2 regions of the Luteibacter sp. P4_E6 genome follow, and region 1 is predicted to be linked to the other one. Evidence: predicted binding sites of a transcription regulator. Region 1 holds the regulator's gene; the other holds the start of a gene.
The links. Region 1 encodes FliA, which starts transcription of late flagellar genes. Its sites were predicted from a motif close to TAAAGTTTNNCNNNCNNNGGCCGATAA; they were not measured.
Positions count from the first base shown of each region.

Region 2: the regulator FliA is predicted to act here: its motif matches at 3,033-3,059, upstream of AC1DT2_RS00310 (methyl-accepting chemotaxis protein).

Region 1 is NZ_JBFUJE010000131.1:29-8,455, reverse strand. Features, by position in the region: gene fliR (flagellar biosynthetic protein FliR) at 1-301, shown strand, start outside; gene flhB (flagellar biosynthesis protein FlhB) at 298-1,440, shown strand; gene flhA (flagellar biosynthesis protein FlhA) at 1,443-3,554, shown strand; gene flhF (flagellar biosynthesis protein FlhF) at 3,573-4,922, shown strand; gene AC1DT2_RS10250 (MinD/ParA family protein) at 4,985-5,860, shown strand; gene AC1DT2_RS10245 (RNA polymerase sigma factor FliA) at 5,857-6,588, shown strand; gene cheY (chemotaxis response regulator CheY) at 6,642-7,043, shown strand; gene AC1DT2_RS10235 (protein phosphatase CheZ) at 7,054-7,698, shown strand; partial or broken gene AC1DT2_RS10230 (Hpt domain-containing protein) at 7,706-8,427, shown strand, end outside.
Region 2 is NZ_JBFUJE010000002.1:15,616-22,751, reverse strand. Features, by position in the region: gene AC1DT2_RS00330 (alpha-L-fucosidase) at 1-50, shown strand, start outside; gene AC1DT2_RS00325 (DksA/TraR family C4-type zinc finger protein) at 130-396, shown strand; gene AC1DT2_RS00320 (histidine phosphatase family protein) at 445-1,053, shown strand; gene AC1DT2_RS00315 (GGDEF domain-containing protein) at 1,189-2,982, shown strand; gene AC1DT2_RS00310 (methyl-accepting chemotaxis protein) at 3,088-4,659, shown strand; gene AC1DT2_RS00305 (helix-turn-helix transcriptional regulator) at 4,663-5,280, opposite strand; gene AC1DT2_RS00300 (DUF899 family protein) at 5,335-6,042, opposite strand; gene AC1DT2_RS00295 (glutathione S-transferase family protein) at 6,058-6,717, opposite strand; gene AC1DT2_RS00290 (FAD-dependent oxidoreductase) at 6,850-7,136, shown strand, end outside.

The DNA.
Region 1 (8,427 bases):
CCACGGCATCGGTGCCGAGGGCCTCTGGGGCATTCTGGAGTTCGCCAGCCACCTGTTCGCCGGCGCCGTGCGCGTCGCGTTGCCGGCGCTCACCGCCGTGCTCGTGGTCAACCTCGGCTTCGGTGCGATCAGCCGTTCGGCGCCGTCGATGAACCTCTTCGCGGTCGGGTTCCCGATCACCATCTGCCTCGGCATCATCGCCGTATGGCTTGCGCTTCGCGGCCTGCCGAGTGCCTGGGATTCACTGCAGACGGACGCCTGGGAAGCCATGCGTGGACTGGTCGGGAGGTCCTCGCCGTGAGTGAGTCCGACCAGGAAGATAAAACCGAATCACCTAGTGACAAACGACTTCGCGAAGCGCGAGAGAAGGGCGACCTGCCGCGCTCGCGCGACCTTTCCACCGCCGTGGTGGTCCTGGCGGGCGTGACCTCGATGATCGCCTCGCGCGACCAGATGGCCGTGCACGCGGCCAACATCATGCACGTCGGCCTGCGTTACGGCCGCGACGACCTGTTCGCCGCCAACGGCATCACCCGAGCGCTGATGACCGCGGCCGGCGAGGGCCTGAAGCTGCTCGGCCCCGTGTTCACCGTCACTGCGGTCGCTGCCATCGCCGCACCCACGCTCATGGGCGGCCTGAACTTCTCCTTCGAAGCCCTGGTACCGAAGTTCGACCGCCTGGACCCGATCAAGGGGTTCAGCCGCCTCGTGTCGATGAACGGCCTGGTCGAGCTGGGCAAGTCTCTGCTGAAGCTGATCCTGATCGGCGGCGCGCTGGTCTGGTTCCTCAACCGCACCACGCAAGAGATGTACTCGGTGGGTAGCGGTCCGGTGAAGGAGGGCATTGCCCATACCTTTGGCGTGCTCGGTCACGCGTCGCTGATCTTCGCCTGCGCGCTGGGGCTGATCGCCCTGGTCGATGCACCCTGGCAGGCCTTCAGCTTCACCAAGAAGATGCGCATGACCAAGCAGGAGGTGAAGGACGAGCACAAGGAAAGCGACGGTAGTCCGGAACTGAAGTCGAAAATCCGTCAGATGCAGCTGCAGATGTCGCGTCGACGCATGATGGAAGACGTTCCTACGGCGGATGTGATCGTGGTCAACCCGACCCATTTCGCCGTCGCCCTCAAATACGACGAAGTGAAAATGGGCGCGCCGCGAGTCGTAGCAAAGGGTGTGGACGTCCTGGCCCAGCAAATCCGCGATGTGGCGGGTGCGGCGAAGATTCCTGTCGTCGAAGCGGCGCCGTTGGCACGCGCCTTGTATGCAACGACGGAAGTCGGTCGCGAGATCCCCTCGGCACTGTACGTCGCCGTGGCCCAGATCCTGGCCTATGTGTTCCGCCTGAAGCAGGCGATCGCCGTCGGCGATCTCCCGCCCGATCTGCCCGAGCAGGACATCGATCCTGAACTGCTCGGCCCCTACCGTATGGATAAGTGACGATGGCAGCTACGACCACGCTCATGGGCACGTTCCGGCAGATCGGCCGGCGGGGCATCGCCGCGCCCGTGGTCATGCTGGTCATGCTCGGCATGCTCATGCTGCCGCTGCCGCCCTTCATGCTGGACCTGCTGTTCACCTTCAACATCGCGTTGTCGCTGGTGATCCTGCTGGCCACCATGTACGTGATGCGGCCGCTGGAGCTGGCCTCGTTCCCGACCGTGGTGCTGTTCGCCACCTTGCTGCGCCTGGCGTTGAACATCGCCTCCACGCGCGTGGTGCTGCTGCACGGCCATAACGGCCCGGGCGCTGCCGGCAAGGTGATCGAGGCCTTCGGCGAGTTCGTCATCGGCGGCAATTTCGCTGTCGGTTTCGTGGTGTTCGCCATCCTCACCATCATCAACTTCGTGGTCGTGACCAAGGGCGCCACGCGCGTTTCCGAGGTCACGGCACGCTTCACCCTCGACGCGATGCCAGGCAAGCAGATGGCGATCGACGCCGACCTCAATGCCGGCCTGCTCACCCAGGAACAGGCGCGCGAGCGCCGCCAGGAAGTGCGCGAGGAAGCGGACTTCTACGGCTCGATGGATGGTGCGTCCAAGTTCGTCCGCGGCGACGCCACGGCCGGCATGCTCATTCTCGCCATCAATATCATCGGCGGCTTCTTCATCGGCATGCTGCAGCACGGCCTGTCCGCTTCGGAGGCCGCGCGCACCTACACACTGCTGACCATCGGCGACGGCCTGGTCGCGCAGGTGCCGGGCCTGATGCTCTCAATCGCCACGGCGGTCATCGTCACCCGCGTGTCCAAGTCCCAGGAAATGGGCAAGCACGTCATGGGGCAGCTGTTCGGCCAGCCGAAGGCGCTGGGCGTCGCCGCTGCCGTACTTGGCGCGATGGGCCTCGTGCCGGGCATGCCGAACCTGCCGTTCCTGTTGCTCGCGGCCGCCGCCGGCTTCGGCGCGTGGAAGCTCCAGCAGAACAAGGACCGTCTCGCCGACGGCGGCACGCTGGGCGCCGCCCCTGCACCGGGTACCGAACTCGCGCTGGAGTCGACACCCCCGGGCGAGCGCCTCGAGCTCTCGTGGGAAGACGTCGCCCAGGTGGACACCATCGGCCTGGAAGTCGGTTATCGCCTGATCCCGCTGGTCGACAAGGCGCAGGGTGGCGAACTGATGGCGCGGATCAAGTCGGTGCGCCGCAAGCTCTCACAGGAGCTGGGCTTCCTGGTGCCGTCCGTGCACATTCGCGACAACCTCGACCTCTCGCCGCACGGTTATCGCATCTCGCTGATGGGCGTGCCGATGGGCGAGGCAGAAATCCACACCGAGCGCATGCTGGCGATCGATCCGGGCCGCGTGCACGGCACGATCAACGGTATCGCCACGCGGGACCCGGCCTTTGGGCTCGATGCCGTATGGATCGAGCCGGGCCTGCGCGAACATGCTCAGACGCTGGGCTATACGGTGGTCGATCCGGCCACCGTGATCGCTACGCATCTCTCGCACATTTTGCAGAACCACGCCCACGAACTCATCGGCCATCAGGACGTGCAGCAGCTGCTCGACCGCCTTGCGCAGCAGACGCCGAAGCTGGTCGAAGACCTCGTGCCCAAGCGCCTGTCGCTTGGCGCCGTGGTCAAGGTGCTACAGAACCTGCTCGCCGAGCGCGTGCCCATCCGCAACTTCCGCGGCATCGTCGAGTCGCTCGCCGAGCATGCCGGTCAGAGTCAGGATCCCGGCGTCCTTGCCGCCAGCGTCCGGGTCACGCTTGGCCGACAGATCGTGCAGGAGATCGCGGGCCTCGGAACTGAGGTCCCCGTCATTACTTTGGCGCCGGAACTGGAGCAGATTCTTCTACAGTCCCTACAGGGCGGCGGTCCCGCGGGCGCGGCCATCGAGCCGGGTCTCGCCGACCGCTTGCAGCAGAACGTGGCCGAGGCGGCGCGACGTCAGGAAGCGGCCGGTGAACCGGCCGTCCTGCTGGTCTCGCCGGCACTTCGTCCGTGGCTTTCACGCTTCACTCGGCATGTGGCCCAAAACCTGCATGTACTTGCCTATAACGAGGTTCCGGACAACCGCCGCGTCAAGCTGGTGACGGCCCTCGGACGATAGGACGAGAGGATCTAACGCATGAAAATCAAACGATTCGTTGCTGCCGATATGCGCCAGGCCATGCGCCAGGTTCGGGATGAGCAGGGCCCGGACGCCGTGATCCTGTCCACGCGTCGGATGGACGACGGTATCGAGATCATCGCTGCGCTCGACTACGACGAAGCGCTGGTCCGCGAAGCGGGCTTCGCCTTCGAGCCGCCGACCGCGGAAGAGACCGCAGCGAAGCATGCCGCTGCGCTGGCGCCGATCCGCGCCACACGCGACAGCGACCGCGCCGCACGCATCGACCAGGCCCGCGCCGCCACGGCTGCTGCCGTCGAGCGCGCGACCAAGGTCGGCACGAACCCCAACGCGCCGCAGCGCCAGTCCAGCGCGGCCCTCGCCTCCAGCGTGGCCGACGTGGTTCGCGCCGCGACGGTAAGCCCGAACAGCGACTCCGCCGTGAATGGCGTGCGCGCCGAGATCAACAACCTGCGCGAGATGCTGGAAGTGCAGCTCTCCACGCTGGCCTGGAACCAGATGGACCGCGAGCAGCCGCTGCGCGCCCGCGTCCTTCGTGAGATGACCCGCCTGGGTATCGACGGCGACGTGGCACGCGCGCTGTGCGCCGAGTTGCCCGCCGACATGACCTCCGAGCAGGCTCGCTACCTGCCGCTGGGCATCCTCTCGCGCAACATCCGCACCAGCGGGCGTAATTTCGACACGGTCGGTGGCGGCATCACCGCGCTGGTCGGCACCACCGGCGTTGGCAAGACGACCACCATTGCCAAGCTTGCTGCCCGCGCCGTGCTTCGTCATGGCGCCTCCAATGTCGCCCTGATCAGCGCCGACCAGTACCGTATCGGTGCCGGTGCGCAGCTGGAGCACTACGGCCGCCTGCTCGGCGTGCGCGTGTATAACGCACACGACGCCGACAGCCTGCGCAACGTGCTCCTCCAGCTACGCAGCAAGCACACGGTCCTGGTCGACACCGCCGGCATGGCCGGTAACGATCCCAAGCTGCAGCAGCAGTTCGATACGCTGCGCGCTACCTCGAACCTCCGCGTCTGCCTGGTGCTCRCCGCCAATGCACAGGCCCAGGCGATCGACAACGCGATCCGCTCCTACGCGCCGCTGTCGCCGCAGACGGCCATCCTTACCAAGCTCGACGAGGCACCGCTGATCGGTGGCGCCCTGTCAGCACTCATTCGCCACGCTATGCCGCTGGACTACACCACCGACGGGCAGCGCGTGCCCGAAGACATCGCCTCCGCCGATGCGCGCAAGCTGGTCTGCCTGGCAGCCCAGTTGCTCAAGCAGCGCAACGAGGAGCCCGACGACGCCATACTTGCCGATCGATTCGGCATCGCGGCGCCCGCGCACGCCTGATCGGGGACCCGCAAAACGTGACTACCGCAACCGCACACTCTTTCACGGCAGTGAATTCCTTCATGACCACACACGTCGATAGCACCCAGGCCGCCGGCCTCAACTGGCTTGACGACCGTCGCCCCACGCGCAGCATCGCTATCGCTGGCGGCAAGGGCGGTGTCGGCAAGACCACCGTGGCGGTCAATCTCGGCATGGCACTGGCGATGGGCGGACGCGATGTCGTCCTGCTCGACGCCGACCTCGCCATGGCCAACATCGACGTGCTGCTGGGTCTTCAGCCGACGCGCCACCTCGGGCACATGCTCGAGGGCGAGTGCCGCATCGAGGACCTGATCCTCCAGGCGCCGCATGGCCTGAAGGTGATTCCGGCCACGTCCGGGGCGCGCCGCATGGCCCAGCTGCCGAACATCGAGCACGCTGCCGTGATCCGCGCGTTCGACGAATACCCGATCGCCCCCGAGTACCTGATCGTCGATACCGCCGCCGGCATCTCGGACAGCGTGTCCATGTTTGCCGCCGCTTCCGACGAGGTGGTGGTGGTGGTGTGCGACGAGCCGGCTTCACTCACCGACGCCTATGCCCTGATCAAGGTCATGAGCCGCGAGTTCGGCGTGAACCGCTTCCGCATCGTCGCCAACATGGTCCGCCACGCCCAGGAAGGCCGCCAGTTGTTCGAGAAGCTGTCCCGGGTGACCAACCGGTTCCTGGATGTTTCCTTGGATTTCATGGGGATGGTCCCGCACGACGAGTACCTGCGTCAGGCTATCCGCCGCCAGTCGGCCGTGGTCGACGTCTGGCCGAGCAGCCGATCTGCCGTCGKATTCAAGAATTTGGCCAGGTCGGTCGATACATGGGGTGAACCCGAACCCCGTGCTCAGGGTCGCATCGGCTTTTTTGCCGAGCGGTCTCATCTGGGAGGAGGGCTGCCACTGTGAGCGTTGCGACCGAATACCTTGAAGTCACGCGAATCCCGGCGGATCAACTGGTACGAACCCACGCGCCGCTGGTGCGCCGGATCGCCTATCACCTGATGGGTCGGCTGCCGCCAAGCGTGGATGCGAACGACCTCATGCAGGCCGGAATGATCGGACTGCTCGAGGCAGCAAGAAATTACTCGCCGACTCGCGCGGCCAGTTTCGAGACCTATGCGGGTATCCGCATACGTGGCGCGATGCTGGACGAACTGCGCAAGACGGACTGGACCCCGCGCTCCGTGCATCGAAAGTTGCGCGAAGTGGCTGAAGTAACGAGGCAGATCGAGAACGAAACGGGTGGGGATGCCGAAGACGCCGAGGTCATGAAGCGGCTTGGTATCGACGCCATGGAGTACAACCAGATTCTGGCCGACGCGGCGAGCGCGCGGTTGCTCAGCCTTACGGCGCCGGAAGGCGACGAAGGCGCGGCGATCGATGTCGCGGACCCCGACGCCGCGGGTCCGGAAGGGATCTTCGAGCAGGACGGCTTGCGCGATGCGCTGGCGCAGTCCATCGATGGCCTGCCCGAGCGCGAGAAGCTGGTGATGTCGCTGTACTACGATGAAGAGCTCAACCTGAAGGAAATCGGTGCGGTGCTGGGTGTGAGCGAATCGCGGGTGTGCCAGATCCATGGCCAGGCCCTGATCCGCCTCCGCGCACGCATGACGGGTTGGAAAGAAAAGCATTGACGGCATTACGGTGCCGTCGCCGGTAAGAACGCGCAGTCAGGCGGAGACGAGTTTTGGACAAGAACATGAAGATCCTCGTGGTGGACGATTTTTCCACCATGCGACGCATCGTCAGGAACCTCCTGGTCGAGCTGGGATTTACGAACACCCTCATCCAGGAGGCTGAAGACGGCAACGCGGCGCTCGTGATGCTGCGCGCCCAGCCCTTCGACCTGGTGGTGACCGACTGGAACATGCCCAACATGACGGGCATCGAGCTGCTTCGCGCTATCCGCGCGGATGCCGCGCTGAAGTCGATGCCGGTGCTGATGGTGACGGCCGAGAACAATCGCGACCAGATCATCGCCGCGGCGCAGAGTGGCGTGAACGGCTACGTGGTCAAGCCGTTCACGGCGGTCACGCTGAAGGAAAAGCTCGACAAGATCTTCGAACGACTCGCCGCGGCTGCGGGCTAAGGGAATGACAATGAACACCATGCTTACCGCCGGCCACGAGGTCGTTCCCGAGCTGCGCGAGTTGCTCGACGCCGATGACAGTGTTGCCTTCGAACAGGCGCTCGACCGCCTGCTGCGCAGCCGCGAACAACACCTGTTCCTGGCCCTGGGCCATCTCGCGCGCGATCTCCACGAGTCGGTCCGCCGCCTTGCCTCCGACATCTCCAGCGATGGCGTGCCGGGCAACATGAGCGATGCGCGCAAACACCTGCGCGACGTGCTCGAAATGAGCTCCCAGGCTGCCCACCGCACGCTCGACTTCAGCGACAAACTGCGTCCGCAGGCACAGGCGCTGGCCAAACAGGCCGACGAAGTGCTGGTCATGGACCACGCCGATCCGTCCTTCGCACCCAACGCCACGGCGCTTGCCGTACGCGTCGGCGATTTCGCGCAGAGCTGCGACATCGGCCTGGGCGAGATGGTCGAAGCGCAGTCCTGGCAGGATCTCTCGGGTCAGCGCGTCGCGCAGGTCGAGGCGTTCATGGCCAAGGTGGAATCGTCGCTGGTCGAACTGGTGCGCCTCACCGGTTCACTCGCGGGCGGCAGCCACGCACCGGCCGCGGACAAGGTCAGCCAGGACGAAGTGGATCGACTGCTCAGCGAATTCGGGTTCTGAGCGCCGTATGAGCGTGGAGCTGGACAACGAGCTGCTCAATGTCTTCCTGATCGAAGCACGCGAACTGCTCGAGAGCCTGGGCGAACAGCTCGTGGACCTCGAAGCCTCGCCGGGAGACGCCGAGCTACTGAACGCGGTCTTCCGCGCGTTCCATACCGTGAAGGGCGGTGCGGGCTTCCTTGGCCTCAATGCCATGGTGGAGCTGTGCCATCGCGCCGAGGACCTCCTCAACGAGGCCCGTAATGGCGCGGTGGTGTTGAACCCCGGTTTCATGGATGCGTTGCTCGAGTCGCTGGACCTCCTCAACGACATGATGCGTGCGGCCGACGCGGGAGTGCCCGCCGAGCCCGCACCACGCTCGGTACTCGATCGCCTGCTGATTCCGGGTCGCACCGGTTCCGCGCCGCCGGTGGCCTTGTCGCCGGCGACGACATCCGCTCCCGCGGTATCGGCACCGTCGTCGCCGCGTGCCTACGATCCGATCGAAGACGAATTCGAAGCGATGCTCGACGCCGCGCGCAACGATCGCGCACCGACCTCGGCGCCCTCGGGCACGATCAACGACGACGAGTTCGAGGCACTACTGGATTCGCTCTACGGCACCGGCGCCCCCGGCGCCGAAGCTGTCCCTGTGGGAGCCGCTTCAGCGGCGATACCAGCCGCGGCGACGCCCGTCGCGCCGGCCGCCGACCCCAACGCCATCAGCGACGACGAATTCGAAGCCCTGCT
Region 2 (7,136 bases), on a different contig from region 1:
AGCAGCCAGGTATTACCGAGTTCGGCATTTACGATGAACCGCGCGGGTGAGGTGGCATGGTCACGCCCTTTGAAACCAACGGCTTGCCACCATATCGGTACTCTGAGGCTAGCCGCCGGGAGGTGACCCATGGCAACCGGATGGGCGGGCGATACCGCCGTGCAGGACCAGATCGACGCGACCATCGAGGACGCGGTGAAGCGAGCGCGCAGCCACCTGCCGAAGGGGCCGAGCCTCGAGCGTTGCGAGGAATGCGACAAGCCCATTCCCGAAGCACGCCGCAAGGCGGTGCCCGGCGTGCGGCTGTGTGTCGCCTGCCAGGAACAGGCCGATCGCGATAACGCCAGTTTCAGCGGCTACAACCGCCGCGGCAGCAAAGACAGCCAGCTGCGCTGAAACCTCTAGACTATGCCGTTCCCCACACCTGCACGGACGACCCGCGCGATGCTCGAACATGTGATCCTCGCCCGCCACGGTGAGACGGAATGGAATATCGCGGGCCGCGCGCAAGGGCGGGCCGATAGTCCACTCACCGCCGCAGGCATCGAGCAGGCGCAGGCTCTGGGTCGCAACCTCGCCGCACAGGGCGTTGAGCACATCGTCTCGTCGACACTCGGTCGCGCATTGCATACCGCCGAAGTCGTTGCGGAGATCATCGGCTGCGAAGTCAGCGTCGACGAACGCTTCGTCGAGCGCGCCTTTGGTGAACTCGAAGGCCGTTTCGTCGCGGAGGCGCTCGTTGAGAACGCGCAATGGGCAGAGGTGGTTCGCGGTCACGATCCGCTCGCTGCCGCCGGCGGCAGCGAATCGTTGAGCGATGTCGCACAACGCGCACTGCCGGCCCTCGAGGCCCTCCATGTGCTGCCTTATCGCCGCGTCGCCGTCATCACGCATGGTCATTGCCTGACGGCGCTCCTCGGCGCACTGCGCGGCGGCGGCGACTACGCGAGCTATCGCCATGGCAACTGCGCGTACACCCCGCTTACCGTCGCTAGTGAGGCCTATGTGGTCGACCGCTGGAACGTCGACAGCCAGGTGCTCGTCGGCGCCTGATTGCCGCGGCGGACGACGACGCGTAACGTCGCTTGTAATAAAAGCGAAATAACTGATTGCAAACGGTTTTTCTAAAGTATTGTCGCGCTCGGCCGTTACCCCTCGCAGTTCCCCGGCCCTCCGATGACGATGCCTATGAACACCCCTACCGGCGGTCGCGAACCGTCGCTGATCGAGCAGGCCCTGGCGGGAGACTCGCTGACGGCGGTTTTCCAGCCGGTGATTCGTGTGGATACGGGTGAAGTGGTGGCGCACGAAGGGCTGATTCGTTCGTCCTTGCCTCACTTCAACCTCACCCCGCCGGACCTGCTTGACCTTGCGCGCGCGCGCGGGCGCCTCGGCGAGTTCGAGCTCGCGGCGGCGCATTGCGTCGCCACGAGCTTTGCGGCGCGTGCGCTCACCGGTCGCCTGCTCGTGAATCTCAGTGCCCAGGCGATCATGCRGGACGGCGTACGTGCCGAGGACGTGCTCGAAGCACTCTCCATTCCGGGCTTCGACCTGGGCAGGGTAACGATCGAAATCACCGAACGCGACATCGTCGATAACCCGGCGAGGCTGGCCCACGCGCTCGGCTTCCTGCGCGCACGCGGCATTCGCGTCGCGCTGGATGACTTCGGTAACGGGCATTCGAACTTCGAGATGTGGAACGAGGTGCATCCGGAAATCGTCAAGATCGACCGCTACCTCATCAACGGCCTGGCACACAGCGTCGAGCGCCTCGCCATTGTGCGTGCCCTGATCTCGGTGGCTGAAACGCTGGGCGCGGAGCTGGTGGGTGAAGGTGTCGAGGAAGAAGCGGACCTTCTCATGCTTCGTGAGCTCGGCATTCCCTATGCGCAGGGCTTCCTGATAGCGCGGCCGTCCCCCGGCTCGACCATCGAGGCACCGGCGAACGTTATCGCTGCGCTGTCCGTCACCCACGTGCCGGTCCCGCCGCGGCCGCGCGGTCCGGTGTCGGCACGGCCGTTCACAGCCGGCCACATGCTGATCGATGCACCGTGTGTTTCGCCGACGCAATCAAACGAAGACGTGGTGGATCTGTTCGCGGCCCATCCGCGTTTGCATGCCGTCGCGGTGGTCGAGGAAGGACTCCCCGTCGGCATCGTCAACCGGCGCACGTTTACCGAGCGCATGGCGCAGCCGTTTGCGCGCGAGCTGTTCGGGCGCAAGCCATGCACAAGCTTCATGCATCCGGAGCCACTGCTCTGCGACGAAGAGATGTCGTTGCAAAGCATGGCCGATATCCTGCGCGGTGAAGACCAGCGATACCTGAGCGACGGCTTCATCATTACCTCGCACGGGCGCTATCTCGGGCTGGGCACCGGCGAAGCGCTGGTGCGCCGTGTCACCGAAATTCGCGTGGAAGCCGCACGCTATGCCAATCCGCTGACCTTTCTCCCGGGCAACCTGCCGGTCACCGAACATATCGTGCGTCTATTGCAGACAGGCCGTCCGTTCGCCGCTGCGTACTTCGACCTCGACAACTTCAAACCCTTCAACGACCAGTACGGTTACTTTCGCGGCGACGAGATGATCCGCCTCCTCGCCAGCACACTCACGGGCGACCTTCGCCAGGATGCCGACTTCGTCGGGCACATCGGTGGAGACGATTTCCTCGTCATCTTCCAGGGTGACGATTGGGTCGCACGTTGCGAAGGCATGCGCCTGCGGTTCAATGCGATGAGTGGCAACCTCTTCGATGAGGCCGATCGCGTGCGCGGGGGCATCGACAGCGAGGATCGCCACGGGCATCAGCGGTTCTTTCCGGTCACCACGGTGGCGGTCGGCGTGGCGTGCTTCGTCGATGCCTATCCGGTCGACCCGGAGACCGTGGCGAGTCTCGCGGCGTCGGCGAAGCGCGTGGCTAAAAACACGGGCACCGGGTTACACATGGTGACCTACGAAGCGCAGCTTCCTGTTGGCGTGTAACGAGATATTCAAGCCACTGAAATAAAAGCATAACCTGCAAAAAATAACGCTAAAGTTGGCGAACAGGCGGCCGACAGGGAGGCATCCCCGTCCCCCGAGTACGCCATGCGATTTCCCCGAATCCCGTTGCCTGTGCTGACGCTCCGCGCCCGTTTGTTGATGCGCATGGCTGGCACCATCCTTCTCCTTCTCGCCCTATGGATCGTCGGTGGCGTGCAGTTGCGCACCGCCGACCAGCGGCTGCAATCCGTCGTCGACGAGACGCTTGCGCCCGTGGCCGACGTCGGCCGCATCCAGAACGATTACAACGATCTGCTCGACGCCCTCGTGCATGCGACGCTCACCCGCCTGCCGTCCTCGGTCGATGATGCGGTCACCGCCATCGGCAGCGATCGCCACGACATCGACAAGCAATGGAAATCGCTGGTAGCCAGCGGTCTGGGCAAGGTGCAGAGCAAGGGAGTGGCACTCGCTGCCGAGCACCGAAAGGCGGCGGACAAGGCCGTGGATGACGTGATCGAGCTGCTCAAGGCGGAGCAGTACGATCTCGCACAACTGCAGCTGTCGAACGATGTGCAGTCCGCCGTGGGTCCGCTCAAGAGCGACTTTTCCAATCTGTTCGCGCTGGCGCTGGATGGCGGCAAGGCCGAGGCCCAGGCGCAGCATGAGGACATCCGTCGCGGTGGCATCACCTCGGCGATCCTGCTCGGTATCGCCTTGCTCCTGGCCAGCGTCGTGGACCTCGCGATCATCCGTTCGCTGGGCCGTCGGCTTCGCCAGGCATCCGGGGTCGCAGCCGCCATTGCGCGCGGCACGCTGGGCGCCCGCATCGACGTGGGACGCGGCGACGAGATCGGTAGTCTCCTGTCGTCGCTGGCGGCCATGGATACCCAGCTCGGCAACGTCGTGGTGCAGGTGCGCGATCGCGCCGACCACGTGGCCCAGGCGGCCAGCGGTATCGAGCGTGGTAACGATGCGTTGAACGACCGTACGCGCACCCAGTCAGGGCACCTGCGTTCCACCTCGGCATCGATGAACGACATGGCCAGCGCGGTGGCCGGCGGACTCAGCCATGCCAAGGCCGCGCATAGCGCCGTAGCGCAGACGCGCTCCATGACCGACGAAGGCCACCGCGTGGCGATGGACGCCATCGGCAACATGCGCGAGATCCGTCGCAGTACCGAACGCATGACCGAAGTGCTCGACGTGGTCGACCAGTTCGCCTTCCAGACCAACCTGCTCGCACTGAACGCGGCCGTTGAAGCCGCACGCGCGGGTGAGCACGGTCGCGGCTTCGCGGTGGTCGCCTCGGAAGTGCGTGATCTGGCCAAGCGCTGCGCCGCTGCGGCACGTGACATCCGCAGCCTGATCGCCGAGAGCGACGAAGCCGTCCAGGCCGGCGTGGATTCCGTCGACCGCGCGGGCGCCGTGCTCACCGGCATCGGCGAGCGTGTGAACGAGTTGTCCGGCCTGGTCGGCTCGGTCATGGACGCGACACGGAGCCAGAATGACGGCATTGCCCGCGTTAACGGCGCCATCCACGGCATCGATGAAACCACTCGCGAGAACGCGGTGCTCGTGGAGCAAGCCGCCGCAGCCAGCCGCGCCATGCGCGAAAGCGCGGAGATCCTGCGGCAGGAGGTGGCTTACTTCGTGTTAGAGGATGAGGCAGCCTGAGGGCTATATCGCCTCGCGCACGGCCTTGAGCGTCTTGTACAAGGTCGCGCGCGAAAGGCCGAGCAACTGTGTGATGTACGTTGCCGCGTGGCGAACATCGAACAGGCCTCGTTCCTCGAGCAGCGTAATGAGGGCCTCGCGGTCGACGATACCCATGCCGGTTAGCGTCGTACCCCGGTCGCTGAGGAACTGGCCGACGATGTCATTGACCTCCTCGCGCCAGTCATTGCGGAACAGTGCTGCGGGACGTGGTGCTGACTCGGCAAAGCGCAGGAAGTCCTTCGACATCGCCTGCATCGCCTCGACCATGCTCACGTCCACATTGATGCAGAGCAGGCCGATGGGTTTACGACGGCCATCGCGCAACACGGCCGTGATCGATTTCAACGACCGGCCGTCCGCGTTCCTCTTGGGGTAAGGGCCGATCACCGCCTCGTCCAGCGCGCCAAGGTCTTCCAACTCGGCCAGCGAATCGTCGCCAACCTTCCGCGGCGACATCCGATTGGCGATATGACGGATCGTCCCGCTGCCGAGGTCGTGGATCACCACCTCGGCATGCGGCTTGAACACGGTGGCTATCGCGTCGGCGACGGGGACGTAGGGGGCAAGGTAATCGACCATGCGCCGATCATCGGGGCCTTGATACGGATTGTCCAGAATGGACTTCCTGTTTTTTCAGCCGGTGTAGTCAAGGCTCGGATACCACGTGGGTCGCCGCCCCTCCGGCGTCGAATCCAGCACCGTCCACAGGGGCATGAGGTCCGGTGCGCCGCGCGGGTCTTCGCCGGGATCCGCCGAGTCACCGCCCATTTCCCCGGCCCAGAACAAGCGGATCGTGCCGTCGCGGCGGGTGAATACGTTGAACGCCGGTATATCGCCGCCATCCTTGCCGATGGCGTGATAGTCGCGACTGAAGCTGCCGTTGAGGTCCGTGTACAGCTTCAGATGCTGCCAACCACGTTCCTTCTTGAAGGCCAGTAGCTTCGATAGCGGCGAACGCGCCACCACTGCCAGCGCCACGTTCTGCTCCATGTCGCGGGCTTCGCCGTCCCACGCGCTCAGCAACGAAGTGCACATGGGGCAGGGGCGCTCGCGTTCCGGGCCGAACATGTAGCTGTAAACGACCAGGGTCTGCTTGTCGCCGAACAGTCCGGCGAGGTCGACCGGACCGTTGATGCCTTCAAACCGGTAATCGCCACGCACCTCACCACCTGGCGGCAGTGCGCGGCGCATGGCTGCGACACGCTCGATGTGCCGACGCAATTCGATCTCTTCGGCAAGCAGCGCGTTACGCGCACTGCGGTACTCGTCGCTTTCGTTCGGCATGCGGACGGTGTTGCGGCTCGCCAGTTCGCTGGCGGGCGTGAGCGGTTGGGTGCTCATGAGCATTCTCCGGAATCAGTCGCGGTCAGGTGCGCCAAGGGGAAACAGTGGCCGGTACGGGCGGGCCTCGTCGACGGCGCGGGCGAACGAGGGGCGCGCAAGCAGGCGTCGTCGATAGGCGTGCACGTGCGCGAGCACATCCGGGATCGGGTGCGTCCAGTCGGCGTAGAACAGGAACGGGGCCGCGCCGCAGTCGGCCAGGCTGAAGTGCCCGCCCGCCGCCCACTCGCGGTCGGCCATGACTTTGTCCAGCCATGCATAGGCCGTGTCCAGCATCTGCCGGCAATCGGTGACGCCGCAGGGGTCGCGCTGGCCGCCGGGGCGCAGCACGTCGAACACGATGCGCTGCTGCGGCGTCGAAATGTAGTTGTCGAAGAACCGGTCCATGGCGCGCACCTCCAGTGCGGCCTTGCGGTCCTCCGGCAGCATCGGCGCAGGACCCGGGTGATAGAGGTCGAGGTACTCGACGATGGTGCTCGCCTCGGTGACCGTGCGCTTGCCGTCGACCAGGATCGGAAAGCGGCGCAGCGGCCAAAGATCGGCGAACTCCGCGTAAACCTCGGGCTGCTCAGGGGAAAGCATCTTCCACTCGAACGGCGTGCCGTTCTCGTAGAGGGCCACGAGGGCTTTCTGGCAGTAAGACGAGAAGGGGTGGGCGTAGAGCTTCAGGGGCATCGCATGCACCTCGGTCGGGGACGTGAACGCAGGTTTCTTCTTCACGTCGAACGGGAAGCGGGCATTTCGACACGCGGCGGGCATCGCCGCTGGATCGGTCTTGCTATCCTCCGGTATCAAGGAGGACCACGGATGAAAGTTGCCATCGTAGGCTACGGAACCGCAGGGCAGGCAAGTGCCATCCTGCTGTCCGCGCAGGGACACGACGTCACCGTTTTCGAGAAAAGCCCGACGCTGGGACCGGTTGGCGCGGGTTTCCTGCTGCAACCCACCGGCATCGCCGTGCTGGACCGCCTGGGTCTGGCCGGCCGCGCCATGGCGCTGGGCCAACGCATCGATGAGTTGCACGGCGCCACGCCGCGGGGCCGTCCGGTCATGGCCATGCGTTACAGCGACCGCCGCGCCGGCTGCTTCGGCCT